DNA from 4 places in the Mesorhizobium sp. KR1-2 genome. Region 4 is predicted to be linked to each of the others. Evidence: predicted binding sites of a transcription regulator. Region 4 holds the regulator's gene; each other region holds the start of a gene.
What was found. Region 4 encodes PhoB, which activates phosphate uptake and scavenging genes when phosphate is short. Its sites were predicted from a motif close to TGTCATNNANCTGTCAT; they were not measured.
Positions count from the first base shown of each region.

Region 1: ABLE85_RS03635 (RNA degradosome polyphosphate kinase) is a predicted target of PhoB. The motif match lies at 1,606-1,622, and genes of this name have one in related genera.
Region 2: ABLE85_RS14230 (bifunctional 2',3'-cyclic-nucleotide 2'-phosphodiesterase/3'-nucleotidase) is a predicted target of PhoB. The motif match lies at 2,014-2,030, and genes of this name have one in related genera.
Region 3: phnF (phosphonate metabolism transcriptional regulator PhnF) is a predicted target of PhoB. The motif match lies at 2,255-2,271, and genes of this name have one in related genera.

Region 1 covers NZ_JBDZDS010000001.1:750,877-754,345, forward strand. The annotation lists gene ABLE85_RS03625 (FAD-dependent monooxygenase) at 46-1,260, opposite strand; gene ABLE85_RS03630 (zinc-finger domain-containing protein) at 1,288-1,533, opposite strand; gene ABLE85_RS03635 (RNA degradosome polyphosphate kinase) at 1,689-3,469, shown strand, end outside.
Region 2 covers NZ_JBDZDS010000006.1:178,583-182,051, forward strand. The annotation lists gene ABLE85_RS14230 (bifunctional 2',3'-cyclic-nucleotide 2'-phosphodiesterase/3'-nucleotidase) at 1-1,921, opposite strand, end outside; gene ABLE85_RS14235 (Lrp/AsnC family transcriptional regulator) at 2,159-2,632, opposite strand; gene ald (alanine dehydrogenase) at 2,780-3,469, shown strand, end outside.
Region 3 covers NZ_JBDZDS010000011.1:75,567-79,035, reverse strand. The annotation lists gene hemN (oxygen-independent coproporphyrinogen III oxidase) at 1-1,171, shown strand, start outside; gene phnF (phosphonate metabolism transcriptional regulator PhnF) at 1,500-2,243, opposite strand; gene phnG (phosphonate C-P lyase system protein PhnG) at 2,352-2,822, shown strand; gene phnH (phosphonate C-P lyase system protein PhnH) at 2,822-3,427, shown strand; gene ABLE85_RS20080 (carbon-phosphorus lyase complex subunit PhnI) at 3,431-3,469, shown strand, end outside.
Region 4 covers NZ_JBDZDS010000005.1:163,598-167,066, reverse strand. The annotation lists gene xylF (D-xylose ABC transporter substrate-binding protein) at 1-805, opposite strand, end outside; gene ABLE85_RS12450 (ROK family protein) at 997-2,235, shown strand; gene phoB (phosphate regulon transcriptional regulator PhoB) at 2,244-2,933, opposite strand; gene phoU (phosphate signaling complex protein PhoU) at 2,951-3,469, opposite strand, start outside.

The sequences.
Region 1 (3,469 bases), on a different contig from region 4:
TGAACCGGGCTTTTTTCATGCCGCTTGGGCATCATCGGTACGGAGTCAGCCCCGCGCCGGCTCCCAGCCGTAGAGCCAGTCGAGGTCGGCGGCGAGCTTTTCGGGCGGGCGGGTTTTCAGCACGAGATTGCGGACCAGCGCGATCGGCCCCCAGGCCTGCCAGGCGAAATGATTGAAGGCGCCGCGCCGGGCGACCGCCGCAATGCGCGGCCGGCGCGATCGTTCCCACGCCGCCAGCGCTGCGGCGACATTGCCCGGCTCGGAGGCGACGAACGCGGCGAGCGTGTCGGCATCCTCGATCGCCATGGCTGCTCCCTGTGCCGCAAAGGGCGTCATCGCATGAGCGGCGTCGCCGATCAGCGCAACGCCCGGAGCGGTCCAGGGCGTTTGCGGTCGCACTGTGTGGATCGGCCAAGCCGTCCACGGCCCGGCATCGCGGGCGAGTCGCGCCAGCGCAGGCGCGGTGTGGCGCATGGCCTGCTCCAGGATTGCGGCATTGGCCGCGCCCGACCAGCCTTCGGCAATGCGTTGGCCGCGCGTGAAGGCGACCAGATTGAACGCCGCGCCGCCACGCACCGGATAGGCGATGAGGTGGAAGCCGGGATGCAGGAAGGCGTTGACGGCATCCCTTGCGCCGATCCCCGCAAATGCCTGGCCTATGTCGCTGTCAGCGTCGATGACCGTGCGCCAGGCCAGTTCGCCGGCGAAGCGGCTTCCGTCTGCGATGCCGAGCAGGCCGCGAACTGCCGACCAGACGCCGTCAGCGCCGACCAGAAGCAGGCCGGTCGTCTGGTCGATACCACCGGCGCGATCGAGCGTGACGGCGACGCCGGGGGGGCGGGGCGTCAGCCCGGCCACGGTCGCGCCGGTCACCAGCCGAATGGCCGGCTGCAGGGCCACCGCTTCAAGAAGCGCGCCTTGAAGATCGGCTCGATGGGCGACGAGATAGGGCGCATGCCAGCGCTGCTCGGCGCTGTCGCCCAAGGGTACGCGCGCCAGCTCCGACAGCGTCCTGGCATCCCGGAGGATCACGCCGCGTGGCCGCACGGCCTTCGGCAAGAGCAACTCCAGAACACCGAGCCGGTCGAGGATGCGGGTGGCGTTGGGGGAAAGTTGCAGGCCTGCGCCGACCTCGACGAGGCTTTCGGAACGCTCGAAGACATCAACCGAAAAACCGCGCCGGGCAAAGGCGAGGGCCGCAGTCAGGCCGGCAATGCCGGCGCCTGCGACGATGATCTGCCTGGACCGCGATATGCCCATCGGATCGGCCGCCGGCGGGGAAACCGCTCAGGCAGCCTGGGTCTGATAGAGGCAGTTTTCCGGGCGCGTCTCGTTGGGCTTCAGCGAGCCGTTGAAGCGGTAGAGCGTCGAGCAGTACGGGCAGACCTTTTCGGAATCGGCGCCCATGTCGAGGAACACGTGCGGATGATCGAAGGGGGGCGTGGCGCCCACGCACATGAATTCCTTAACGCCGATCTCGATGACGGCGTAACCCGCGTCATTCTGGAAATGGGGAATGGAACCGCCGGCCATGGCTTTCTCCTGTCACTTTGCGCCTGCTCATAGCAGGGGTTTGGTGCTTCGCCAATCGCTTTGCAAGCGGTGTGAAATCAAACTGTCGCAAAACGCTGTCAGGAGGTAAGCTGTGCCGAACAAGCGGCAAAGCGTCGCAAAGGATAAAGAGGGACATGAACGAACTCAGGCCGGTCCAGACCGAATTCACGACAGTAAGCACTGCTGACGGAGACGTTTCCTCCGGCAATCCGGACCGTTTCGTAAACCGCGAGTTTTCCTGGCTTCAGTTCAACCGTCGCGTCCTGGAGGAATCGCAGAACCAGCACCACCCGCTGCTGGAGCGCGTGCGCTTCCTGTCGATCTCTGCCGCCAATCTCGATGAGTTCTTCATGGTGCGGGTGGCTGGCCTCGCCGGTCAGGTTCGCCAGGGAATCGCCATCAAGAGCCCGGACGGGCGCACGCCCGAGCAGCAGCTCGAGCGGATTCTGGTCGAGGTCGAGCGGCTGCAGGAGGACCAGCAAAAGAGCCTTTCCGAACTGGTGGCTCTCCTGAAGAAGGAGGGTATCGAGAGTGTCTCGAGCGACGCTCTGAGCAAGGAGGAAGGGGCCTGGCTCGAAGGCCATTTCATGGAGCAGATATTCCCGGTTCTGACCCCTCTGTCCATCGACCCGGCGCATCCGTTCCCGTTCATTCCGAATCTTGGCTTTTCCATCGCCCTGCAACTGCGCCAGCGCAAGAACGGCGAAGAGATGACGGCGCTGCTCCGTCTGCCGGTGGCGCTGAAGCGCTACATCAGGCTTCCCGACCGCAAGGGCTCTGTGCGCTTCATTCCGCTTGAGGAAGCGGTCAATATCTTTATCGGGAAGCTCTTCCCCGGCTATGAGGTCAAGGGTTCGGGCACGTTCCGCATCATTCGCGACAGTGATATCGAGGTCGAGGAAGAAGCCGAAGATCTTGTGCGACTGTTCGAGACCGCGTTGAAGCGCCGCAGGCGCGGGCAGGTTATCCGCATCGAGTTCGACAGCCAGATGCCGGACGAGCTGCGCGAATTCGTCGCCACCGAGCTTGGCGTATCGCCCGCGCGCATCAGCGTGCTGACGGGGCCTTTGGCGCTCAATCAGATATCCGAGATCGTGTCGCTGCCGCGCGACGACCTGAAGTTCCCGCCTTTCAATCCGCGCTTCCCGGAGCGCGTGCGCGATCACGGCGGCGACTGCTTCGCGGCGATCCGGGAGAAGGACTTCATCGTCCACCACCCTTATGAATCCTTCGACGTGGTGGTGCAGTTCCTGCGCCAGGCGGCCGCCGATCCGGAGGTGGTTGCGATCAAGCAGACGCTGTATCGCACCTCCAATGACAGCCCCATCGTGCGAGCGCTGGTGGATGCGGCCGAGGCCGGCAAGTCGGTCACCGCGCTGGTCGAGCTCAAGGCCCGCTTCGACGAGGAAGCCAATATCCGCTGGGCGCGCGACCTTGAACGCGCCGGCGTGCAGGTTGTGTTCGGCTTCATCGAGCTGAAGACGCATGCGAAGATGTCGCTTGTGGTGCGCCGCGAGGATGGGAAGCTGCGCAACTATGTGCATCTGGGCACCGGCAACTATCATCCGGTGACGGCGCGCATCTATACCGACCTGTCCTTCTTCACCACCGATCCGCACATCGCGCGCGACGTCGCCCAGCTGTTCAATTTCATTACGGGCTATGCCGAGCCGACCGACGAAATGGTGCTGGCCATGTCGCCGCTGACTCTGAGGAGCCGCATCCTCTGGCACATTTCCGAGGAGGTCGAGCATGCTTGCGCGGGGCGTCCGGCGCAGATCTGGATGAAGATGAACTCGCTGGTCGACCCGATCATCATCGACGCGCTTTACGATGCCAGCCGGGCCGGCGTGGAGATCGACCTGGTCGTGCGCGGCATCTGCTGCCTTCGGCCGCAAGTGCCTGGCCTTTCAGA
Region 2 (3,469 bases), on a different contig from region 4:
TCACGCCCTTCACCTGCCCCAGGAACTCCTTGGCCTTGGGACCAGTTTCGAACATGACGGTCGTGCCCGGCATCGGCGCGAACGACCAGTTTCCGTCGGCCGACGGATTGATGGTCTTCTGGTCGACGATGTAGCGGACGATGACGTCGCGGTTCGTGTCGGGAGCTTCGAAAATGATCTTGGAAGCGTTGATCTCCGGGAAATTACCGCCGCCGCCGGCACGGTAATTGTTCGTGGCAACGACGAATTTCGCTTCCGCATCAATGGGTTTCCCATCGAACATGAGATCCTTGATGCGGTTGGACGAGGCATTGGCAACCCCGCCCTTGGCATCGTATTTCGGCGCTTCGGACAGGTCGATCTTGTAGGTCACGCCGTCGATGACATCGTAATTGTAGGACGGGAAGTCCTTGTTGATGAGCACCTGGTCGGCCTTACCCGGCTCGATCTTGTTGAAGATGCCAGCCGACATTTCCAGCCATTCCTCGACCTGCGCGCCAGTGACCTCAACCGCCCGCACCGTGTTCGGGTAGAGATAGAGGTCCGCGACGTTCTTGATGGCGATGTCGCCGGCCGGCACGTCCGTATAGTAGTCGGCGCCGCCGCGGCCGCCGGCCTTGAAGGGCGCAGCTGCCGAGAGCACAGGAAGGTCCTTCCACTTCGAATCCTTCAGCAAGTCCTTGATGTACCAAGTCTGCGCCTGGCTCACGATCTGCACCGACGGATCGTCGGCGACCAGCGCGAAGTAGGAATAGAGCGGCGCGGACGTCTTGCCGACCGGGCGGCGCACATAGGCAAGCGTCGCCTCATGATCTTCCTTGAGCGCATCGACGAGGCGGCTATCGTCCTCGACGAGCGCCTTGTTCTTGTTGTCGACGCGCTCATAGATCGGCCGCGCCTCGGAAGTGGCCGACGCCACGCGCCACTTGTTGCCGTCGCGCTCCAGAAGGAGGTCGATCAGGCCCATATGCGAGCCCCAGAAGCCGCCCATGACGGCGGGCTTGCCCATGAGGGTGCCCTTTTCCGTGTCGACGGCCTCAAGCCCCTGGAAATCCTTCTTGCCGGGGAAAACCAGATGCTGGTGGCCGGTGAAGACGGCGTCGATACCGTCCACGCCGGCCAGGAACAGCGACGCGTTCTCCATCATGTCGCTCTGCTTGGCATCGATGCCGGAGTGAGACAGCGCGATCACGACATCGGCGCCCTCCTCCTTGATCTGCGGCACCCAGGCCTTGGCCGCCTGCACTATGTCGCGCGCGATGACATTGCCGGTCAGGTTCTTGGCGTCCCAGATCATGACCTGCGGCGGGACGAAGCCGATGACGCCGATGCGGATCGGGTGTTCTTCGCCGGCGCCGTCCTTGAGCTTCCTGTCGAGGATCACATAGGGCTTGAGATAGAGCTTGTCGTCGCGCGGATTGGAGGCGAGTTCGGTGCCACGGATTAGGTTGGCGCAGACAAAGGGGAAGTTCGCGCCGGCCAGCACCTTGTCGAGGAAGGACAGGCCGTAGTTGAACTCGTGGTTGCCGAGCGTCGAGCACTCGTAGCCGAGCAGGTTCATGCCCTTCATGATCGGGTGAACGTCACCCTCCTTCAGGCCCTTCTCATAGGCGATGTAGTCGCCCATGGGGCTGCCCTGCAAAAGGTCGCCGTTGTCGATCAGCATGCTGTTGGTGGCTTCCTTGCGCACGGCATCGATGATCGAGGCGGTCCGGGAAAGGCCCATCGTGTCGTTGGGCTTGTCGGCGTAGTAGTCGTAGGGCAGCACGTTCACATGGATGTCGGTGGTCTCCATGATCCTGAGATGCGCCTGATTGGCCTGTGCGCGCGCCGAGAAGGGATGAAGCATCACCAGGGCACCGACAGCAGCGGAGCCTGCTAGAAACGACCGGCGGGTGATAGGGGGAAGCACCTGCGACATGAGTTTTCTCTCCTGTGAATAAGGCTCAAAAAAATCGACGTCGAAACCCGGAGAGTTTCGCGCCGAATTTTTGGCGAGTCCAGCAGGCGAGGATGACAAGGGAATGACGGGTGCCCCCGGACCCTCGAAAGGGCGATCGGGGCGCGTCCGCCGAGGCGGAAAAGGAACCGGCAAGCAAGCCCCACAAACAAAAAGCCCCGCCAAATCGGCGGGGCGGCAAGGAAGGGGCAAAAACTCTCAGGCGAGTTCCGGCTTCATGCCCAGGGCGGTGCGGTCGATGATCTCGCGCAGGGCGAAGGACGAGTTGATCTTCGTCACATGCGGCATCGCCGACAGCCATTCCTTGTGGATGCGCTCATAATCGGCGAGATCCTTGGCAGCGATGCGCAGAATGTAGTCGTATTCGCCCGACATGAGATGGCAGGAGAGGATATTGGGGCAGCGCTTCACGGCCGCTTCGAAATCGGAAAGCGTCTTCTCGAACTGCCCCGACAGCGAAATATGTACGATCGCCGTCATCTGATGCCCGAGCGCGGCATTGGACAGCCGCGCGTGATAACCACGGATGACGCCGCTCTTTTCAAGGTTATCGAGCCGGCGCGAACAGGCCGACTGCGACAGCCCGACCTTCTCCGCCAAAGCCGCATTGGGAATGCGCCCGTCCCGCTGCAGGGCGTCCAATATGGCGATATCGATCCTATCCAGTGACACTTTTCGCTGTTCCTTCGAATAACTATTTATTTTACGCAAAAAGTATCGATCTTGCGGCCATCAGGCAACCAAATTCGCAAGGATGCGTGACCGAATCTGTGATTTCATCACTTTACCATGCGTCAAGGGAATAAACGGAGGACCCACATGCGCGTTGGATGCCCCAAGGAAATCAAGAACAACGAATTCCGCGTCGGACTGACACCCGGCGCGGTCCGCGAATACGCCGCCCACGGCCATGACGTTCTTGTCGAAACCGGCGCCGGGGCCGGCATCGGCGCAGACGACAACGCCTACCGCGCCGCCGGCGCGACCATCGCCAGGACAGCCGAAGAGGTCTTTGCCCGATCGGACATGATCGTGAAGGTGAAGGAACCGCAGCCCAACGAATGGGTGCAGTTGCACGAGGGCCAGATCCTCTACACCTATCTTCACCTCGCGCCCGACCCCGAACAGGCCAAGGGCCTGCTGGCGTCCGGCGTCACGGCAATCGCCTACGAGACAGTCACAGACGATCGCGGCGGCTTGCCACTGCTTGCGCCCATGTCCGAGGTTGCCGGCCGCCTGGCGATACAGGCCGGCGCAACGGCGCTGCAGAAGGTCAATGGCGGCCGTGGCGTGCTCCTGGGCGGCGTGCCCGGGGTGCAGCCTGGCAAGGTCGCGATCATCGGCGGCGGCGTGGTCGGCCTGAATGCTGCCAAGATGGCGGTTGGCCTCGGCGCCGAGGTCACCATTCTGGACCGCTTCATCCCGCGCCTGCGCCAGCTCGACGACATCTTCGGCGGGCGCGTTCACACCCGCTACTCAACCGTCGAGGCGCTGGAGGAGGAGTGCTTC
Region 3 (3,469 bases), on a different contig from region 4:
CTGGTTCTGCGCCTGCAACACCAAGCAGACGCGCCGCTACGAGCCGGTGGCCAAATATCTGCAATTCCTGCATCGCGAGATCGCCACTGTGGCCGAGATTGTGGCGGGCAGGGCCGAGGTGGGCGCGCTTCATTTCGGCGGCGGTTCGCCCACCATGCTCACGCCGGACGACATGCGCGCGCTGAACGGCGTGCTACGCTCGGGCTTCGCCTTCCGTGAAAATGCCGAGATCAGCGTCGAGATCGACCCCAACGACATGGACGAGGCGCGCTTCGACGCGCTTGCCGAAATCGGCATGACCCGCGTCAGCCTCGGGGTGCAGGATTTCGACCCAAAGGTGCAGTCCGCGATCAACCGCGAGCAGAGTTTTGCGCAGACCACGGCGGTGGTGGATGCCGCTCGCGCACGCGGCGCGCAGTCGGTCAATCTCGACCTGCTCTACGGCCTGCCGCATCAGACGGCAGACAGCGTCGCGGCAACGGTGGAGCAGGCGCTTTCCCTCCAACCGGACCGCATCGCGCTGTTCGGCTATGCCCATGTGCCGTGGATGCGCAAGCACCAGACCATGATCGACGAGGCAGCACTGCCGGGCGTGATGGAGCGTTTCGAGCAGTCCAGCCGCGCCGCCGAAATCATCGCGGGCCACGGCTATCAGGCGATTGGCATCGACCACTTCGCCAAGCCGGCCGACTCCATGGCGGTGGCGCATCGCGAGGGCCGGCTACGGCGCAATTTCCAGGGCTATACGGTCGACGACCTCGACACGCTTATCGGCTTCGGCGCCTCGGCCATCGGCAAGCTGAGCCAAGGCTATGTCCAGAACAACACGGCCACCGGCGAGTACGAGCGGCTGGTGTCCGAATGCGGGCTTGCCGTGGCGAAGGGCTTTGCGCTGTCGGTGGAAGACCGCATGCGCGCCTGGGTGATCGAGCGGCTGATGTGCGACTTCTTCTTCTCGCGGTCGGAATTCGCCCGCAGCTTCGGCGCCAGTGGAGCACCGGTGATCGAGCTTGCCGACCGGCTGGTGGCGCAGGACGAGGACGGCCTGATCGCGCGCGACGGCGACCGCTTTGTCGTCACCGACCGCGGCCGGCCGGTGGTGCGCGCGGTGGTCTCGGCCTTCGACGCCTATCTCGGCAACAACGGCGCCCGGCATTCGGTGGCGGTGTGAGGCGGCTGCGAGCTCTTCTGATTGGGAGCGGCCTTCGTCACCATCGAGGCATGGGTCCCCGGAACCCCTCGGCCGCTCGCTACGCTCGCGCTCGGGGCCCGAGGATGACGGTGGAGAGGGCAGTGCCAATCGCCAGCGTCGGAGATTGGCGCGGAGCAAAAAAGCAATCCGTCATCCTCGGGCCGAAGCACGAGCGCAGCGAAGTGCGGAGGCTCCGGGGATCCAGGCCTCGACCGTCGTGCGACTAATGCCTTGCGTGACCTGCGGAGATTTGAGCCGAGACCTCGCAATTCGTCGCGGCTCGGATAACTGCGGGCCAGGACCATCCCTACGTCTCGATCGTCAGCTCCACCAGATCGGCGGCAAAATGCGTCTCGGCGAACTGGATCGGCCGACCGCCGAGATCGTCATTGATAGCCACTGCCACCAGCACGATGGCGCCGGGCGACAGTTTCAGGGTGTCGAGGTCGTCGGCATCCGCATGCCGCGCCGATACCAGCGTCGAGCGGCGAACATAATCGTCCACGCCGAAGCGGGCGAAGCTCGCCGTCACCGAACCGGTCTCGGCAAATATCTCGGCGAAGCCCGGAAAACGGGTGGCGTCGAACCAGCTCGTGCCGCGTGAGACGCGCCGGCCGTCGGCCTCGCTCACCGTCTCTAGCCGCAGCACCGGCGCGCCCGGCTCCAGTTGCAAGGCCTCGGCGACGCGCCCCGCCGCCGGCTCGATCGCGTGGGCAAGCGAGATCACCTTGCGCGCCCGGGTCTGGTCCTTCAGCCCGGTGGAAAAGCGGGTGCGCGCGCTGATCGGATAGGCCAGCCGCTTGCGACTTTCGACAAACGTGCCGCGCCCCTGCTCGGCACGCAGCACACCTTCCTGCACCAGCGCCGAGATCGCCGCCCGCACCGTGTGGCGGTTCACGCCGAATTGCTGCGACAGCGTGATTTCCGGCGGCAGCCTGCCGCCTTCTCCCAGCGTTCCGTTGCTGATGCCCAGCCGGATGCGGTCGGCCACCTGCCGCCACAGCGCCACGCCGCTGCGGCGTTCCATCTGGTCTTCGCCGGTGTGCTCCATTTTGCCCGCTCCGTCATCCAGCCGTCATGGACAGCAATTAGAAAGGGAGTATAATTTGTTCTGTTGTATAGAGCAATAGACAAATCTACGGAAGTCAATGGAGCGGCCATGAAGACCGATAGGCGGCACGAAAAGGAAGAGGCGCTGGCGCGCAAGGCGGCGATGGCCGCGCTTGCCGACGCGCCGGGCGAAACGCTGAAGGCGCTGTGGGACGCATCCGGCCTGCCGCGCGATGCGCAGCGGCTGCGCGGACCAGAAACCGGGCTCGTCACGGTGCGCGGGCGGATCGGCGGCGGCGGTGCGCCGTTCAACTTCGGCGAGGCGACCGTCACCCGCGCCACGGTGCGGGTGGAGGGCGGCGCCGTGGGCCATGCCTATGCGCTCGGCCGCGACAAGGAAAAGGCGCTGCTTTCGGCCATAGCCGATGCGCTCTGGCAGGACACGTCGCGCCGCAACGACATCGAAACCAAGATCATCGCGCCGCTGCAGGCGGCTCAAGCCGAAGCCGATGAACGTCGCCACGCCGAGGCGGCGGCGACCAAGGTCGACTTCTTCACCATGGTACGCGGAGAGGATTGATGCAAATTGAGGCAATAGACGGCGGCTTCGCCAATCCGGTCTTCGACGCGCAGACGATGTTCCGCGCCGTCATGGACGCTATGGCGCGCCCCGGCACCATCCAGCCCTGCGGCGAGCTCACCGCTCCGCCCGCGCCGCTTTCGCCGGTCGCGGCTGCCGTTGCGCTGTCGCTTTGCGACGCCGACACGCCGCTCTGGCTCGATCCGGCCCTGCAGGCATCGCCCGCTGCCAGGCACTGGCTCGGCTTCCACACCGGCGCGCCGCTGGCCCACGCTCCGGCCGACGCGCATTTCGCCATCGTCTCGGGCCCGGCTGAGCTCATCGCGCTCGAGAATTTCGCGCAAGGGTCGCAGGAATATCCCGACCGCTCCACCACGCTCATCCTCCAGGTGCCCAGCCTTTCGGGTGGCGAGACGCTTCACCTCGAAGGCCCCGGCATCGAAACGTTGCTCGCTTTCGCGCCCGTTTCCCTGCCGCGCCACTTTGTCGAGCAGTGGAAGCAGAACCGCGCCCGCTTCCCGCGTGGCGTCGACGTCATACTGGCCGCACCCGAAGGGGTGGCCTGCCTGCCGCGCACCACGCGCATCAAGACCACGGAGGCCTGACCCATGTATGTGGCCGTCAAAGGCGGCGATGCCGCCATTTCC
Region 4 (3,469 bases):
CACGCGCATCCTTCCACACCGACACGGTCTGCGTGCCGAGCGCGATGCGGTTGAGCGCGGCATGGTCGCCGTCCTGGCCCGACACCGGCACCGAACCGGCCAGGCCCTGCGCGTCGAGGGCTGCGATCGCGCCGCCCGCAGTGCCGTCATTGGAAGCCACCACCGCGTCGACCTTGTTGTCGTTGGCGGTCAGGAACTGCTCCATGTTCTTCTGCGCGTTGGCCGGCAGCCAGCCGTCGGTATAGGCCTCGCCGACATTCTTGATCTTGCCGGCACCGATGGCGTCCTTCAGCACTTCCATCTGGCCGGAGAACAGGAAGTCGGCGTTCGGGTCGGCGCCGTTGCCCTTGATGAAGACGTAGTTGCCTTCGGGCTTGGCCTCGAACACCGACTTGGCCTGCAGGCGGCCGACTTCCTTGTTGTCGAAGGTCAGGTAGAAGGCGTCCTTGTTCTCGATCAGGCGGTCATAGCCGACGACCGGAATGCCTTCGGCCACGGCCTTCTCGACAGCGGGCCCGATCGCGCTGGAGTCCTGCGCCAGGATGATCAGCGCGTTGGCGCCCTGCGAGATAAGGCTTTCCACGTCGGTCAGCTGCTTGGACGCCGAGGACTGGGCGTCGGCGGAAATATACTTGTCGCCCGAGGCTTCGAGCGCGGCCTTGATCGCCGCCTCGTCGGTCTTCCAGCGCTCCTCCTGGAAGTTCGACCAGGAGACGCCAATGATCTTGTCCTTCGCCTGCGCCACGGCAGCCAGCGACATGGACAGAGCAACACCCGCCAGCATGGCGGTTGCAAACTTCTTCATGATTTCCTCCCTGCGCCCCCTCCAGGGCGCGATGACGATGGTCTGCGGCCTTGGTCGAGGCTATTTTTTCGAGCCTCGAAAAAAAGAATGGCGTATGGCCCGAGTTCTGTCAATATCCTTGTATGACCGTTGACGCGGGGCGTGCGAACTGGAATGTGCTCAGCGCTACGGGGCCGGGAGGAATGCCGAACATGTCGACGGCGATCCGTCACGACGATCTGCGCAAGCGCAACCGAGCCATGGTCATCGCGGCCGTGCGGCGCGCGGGCCAGCCGTCCCGCACCGAGATCGCCGGCTCGACCGGCCTCAGCCATTCGACCATTTCCGCGATCTCGGCCGACCTCATCGCCGAAGGCATCCTCGTCGAGACCAAGGGGACGGAAGCAGTCAGCTCGAAGCGCGGCCGGCCCCAGGTGGCGCTGGGCCTTGCCCCCGATGCCGCCGAAATCGTCACCGTTGTGCTCTCCCTCCACCTTCTCGCGGTCGCGGTGGTCGACTATTCCGGGCAGGTCATCGCGGCGGAGGAGCGCCGCCTCGACACGCTGACCATGTCGCGCGAAGCGCTCCTCGGCGACTGCGTGGCCATGGTGTGCCGGCAGATCGAGGCGCGCCGCGCCGCCGGCCGGCGCGTGCTGCGCATCGGCATGGCCGTGCAGGGCATCACCGATTCCGTCTCGCGCATTATGCTGTGGTCGCCGATCACCCCGCACGCGCATCTCGAATTCGGCGACCGGCTCGAAGCCGCCACCGGCATTCCCGTCACGGTGGACAACGACTGCAACATGATCGCGGTGGCGCTGCGCTGGCGCCGGCCCGAGCGCTACCGCAACGACTTCATCGCCATCCTGCTCTCGCACGGCATCGGCATGGGCATGATGCTGAGGGGCGAGCCGTTCACCGGCACGCAGTCGTCGGGCGGCGAGTTCGGCCACATGATCCACCGGCCCGACGGGGCACTGTGCCGCTGCGGCCGGCGCGGCTGCGTGGAGGCCTATGCCGGCAACTACGCGATCTGGCGCAACGCCGGACGCTGGAGCGAGGACGAGGCCCCCCTGGCCGACATTTCGGACGAGGAGATACGGGCTCTGGCCGACCGGGCGCGCGCGGCCGACGGTCCCGAGCGCGAGGCCTTCCGCGTCGCCGGAGAGGCCATCGGCTTCGGCCTCGGCAGCCTGTTTGCGCTGATCGACCCGGCGCCGGTCGCGCTGGTCGGCATCGGCGCGACCGCTTTCGACCTGATCGAGCCGGCACTGCGCGAGGCGATCGCCAAGACCGCCGGCGGCCAGCACAACGGCGAGATATCCTTCGACATCGAGCCCAACGAAGTGCCGCTGATCCGCGAGGGCTGCACCATGAACGCCCTCACCTTCGTCGACCGCGAGATATTCGCGCCCGGCGCCGCGCCGGCAAGCACCGAAGGCGCGGCCTGAACGACGGCTCAGTCTTCGCGGATCGCGTAGCCCGAGCCGCGGATGGTGCGGATGACGTCCGGCATGCGGCCGTGGTTCACCGCCTTGCGCAGGCGCCCGACATGCACGTCGACCGTGCGCTCGTCGATATAGATCGTCTCGCCCCAGACATTGTCGAGCAGCTGGCTGCGCGAGAAGACGCGGCCCGGATGCCGCATCATGAATTCCAGCAGGCGAAACTCGGTGGGCCCGAGCTTGATCTCGGTCTTGCCGCGATAGATCCGGTGCGCCTCGCGGTCGAGCATGATGTCGCCGACCTTGAGCACGCTGGACAGGACCTCGGGCTTGGCGCGGCGCAGCAGCGCCTTCACCCGCGCCATGAACTCGGGCGTGGAGAACGGCTTGACCAGATAGTCGTCGGCGCCGGTGGAAAGGCCGCGCACGCGGTCGCTCTCCTCGCCGCGCGCCGTCAGCATGATGATGGGCAGGCGCTCGGTCTCGGGCCGCATCCTCAGGCGCCGGCACAGTTCGATGCCGGAAACCGCCGGCAGCATCCAGTCCAGCACCAGAAGGTCCGGCACGTTTTCCTGCAGCCGGATCTCGGCCTCGTCGCCGCGTGGCACGACCTCGACCTGATAGCCTTCCGATTCCAGGTTGTAGCGGAGCAGGACGCCGAGCGGCTCCTCGTCCTCCACCACCATGATTTTCGGTGCAATCATCATTTGGAAGCTCTGCCTCAGACCGCCGGCGTCGCCAGCGAGGTTTCGTCGAGCTTCGGCCGGTTTGGCGGAAGCTGCTGCCCGGTCAGCACGTAATAGGCGTTTTCGGCGATATTGGTGACGTGGTCGCCGATGCGCTCGAGATTCTTGGCGCAGAACAGGAGATGCGTGCAGGCGGTGATGTTGCGCGGGTCTTCCATCATGTAGGTGAGAAGCTCGCGGAACACGGCGGTGTATTTCACGTCGATCTTCTCGTCCGCGGCCCGCAGCGTCTTTAGCCCCTCGGGCTCGCGCGAGACATATTTGTCGACCACGCCGTTGACCTGGTCCAGCACCATGGCCGACATCGTCTCGATCGAGTGGGCAAGGCTGCGCGGCATGGCGCTCTCGCCCACGGCGTTGACGCGCTTGGCGATGTTCTTGGCGAGATCGCCGATACGTTCGAGATCGCCGGCCATGCGGATGGCGCCGACCACGGCGCGCAGGTCCTGCGCCATGGGCTGGCGCTTGGCGATCAGCGTGATGGCGCGGTCGTC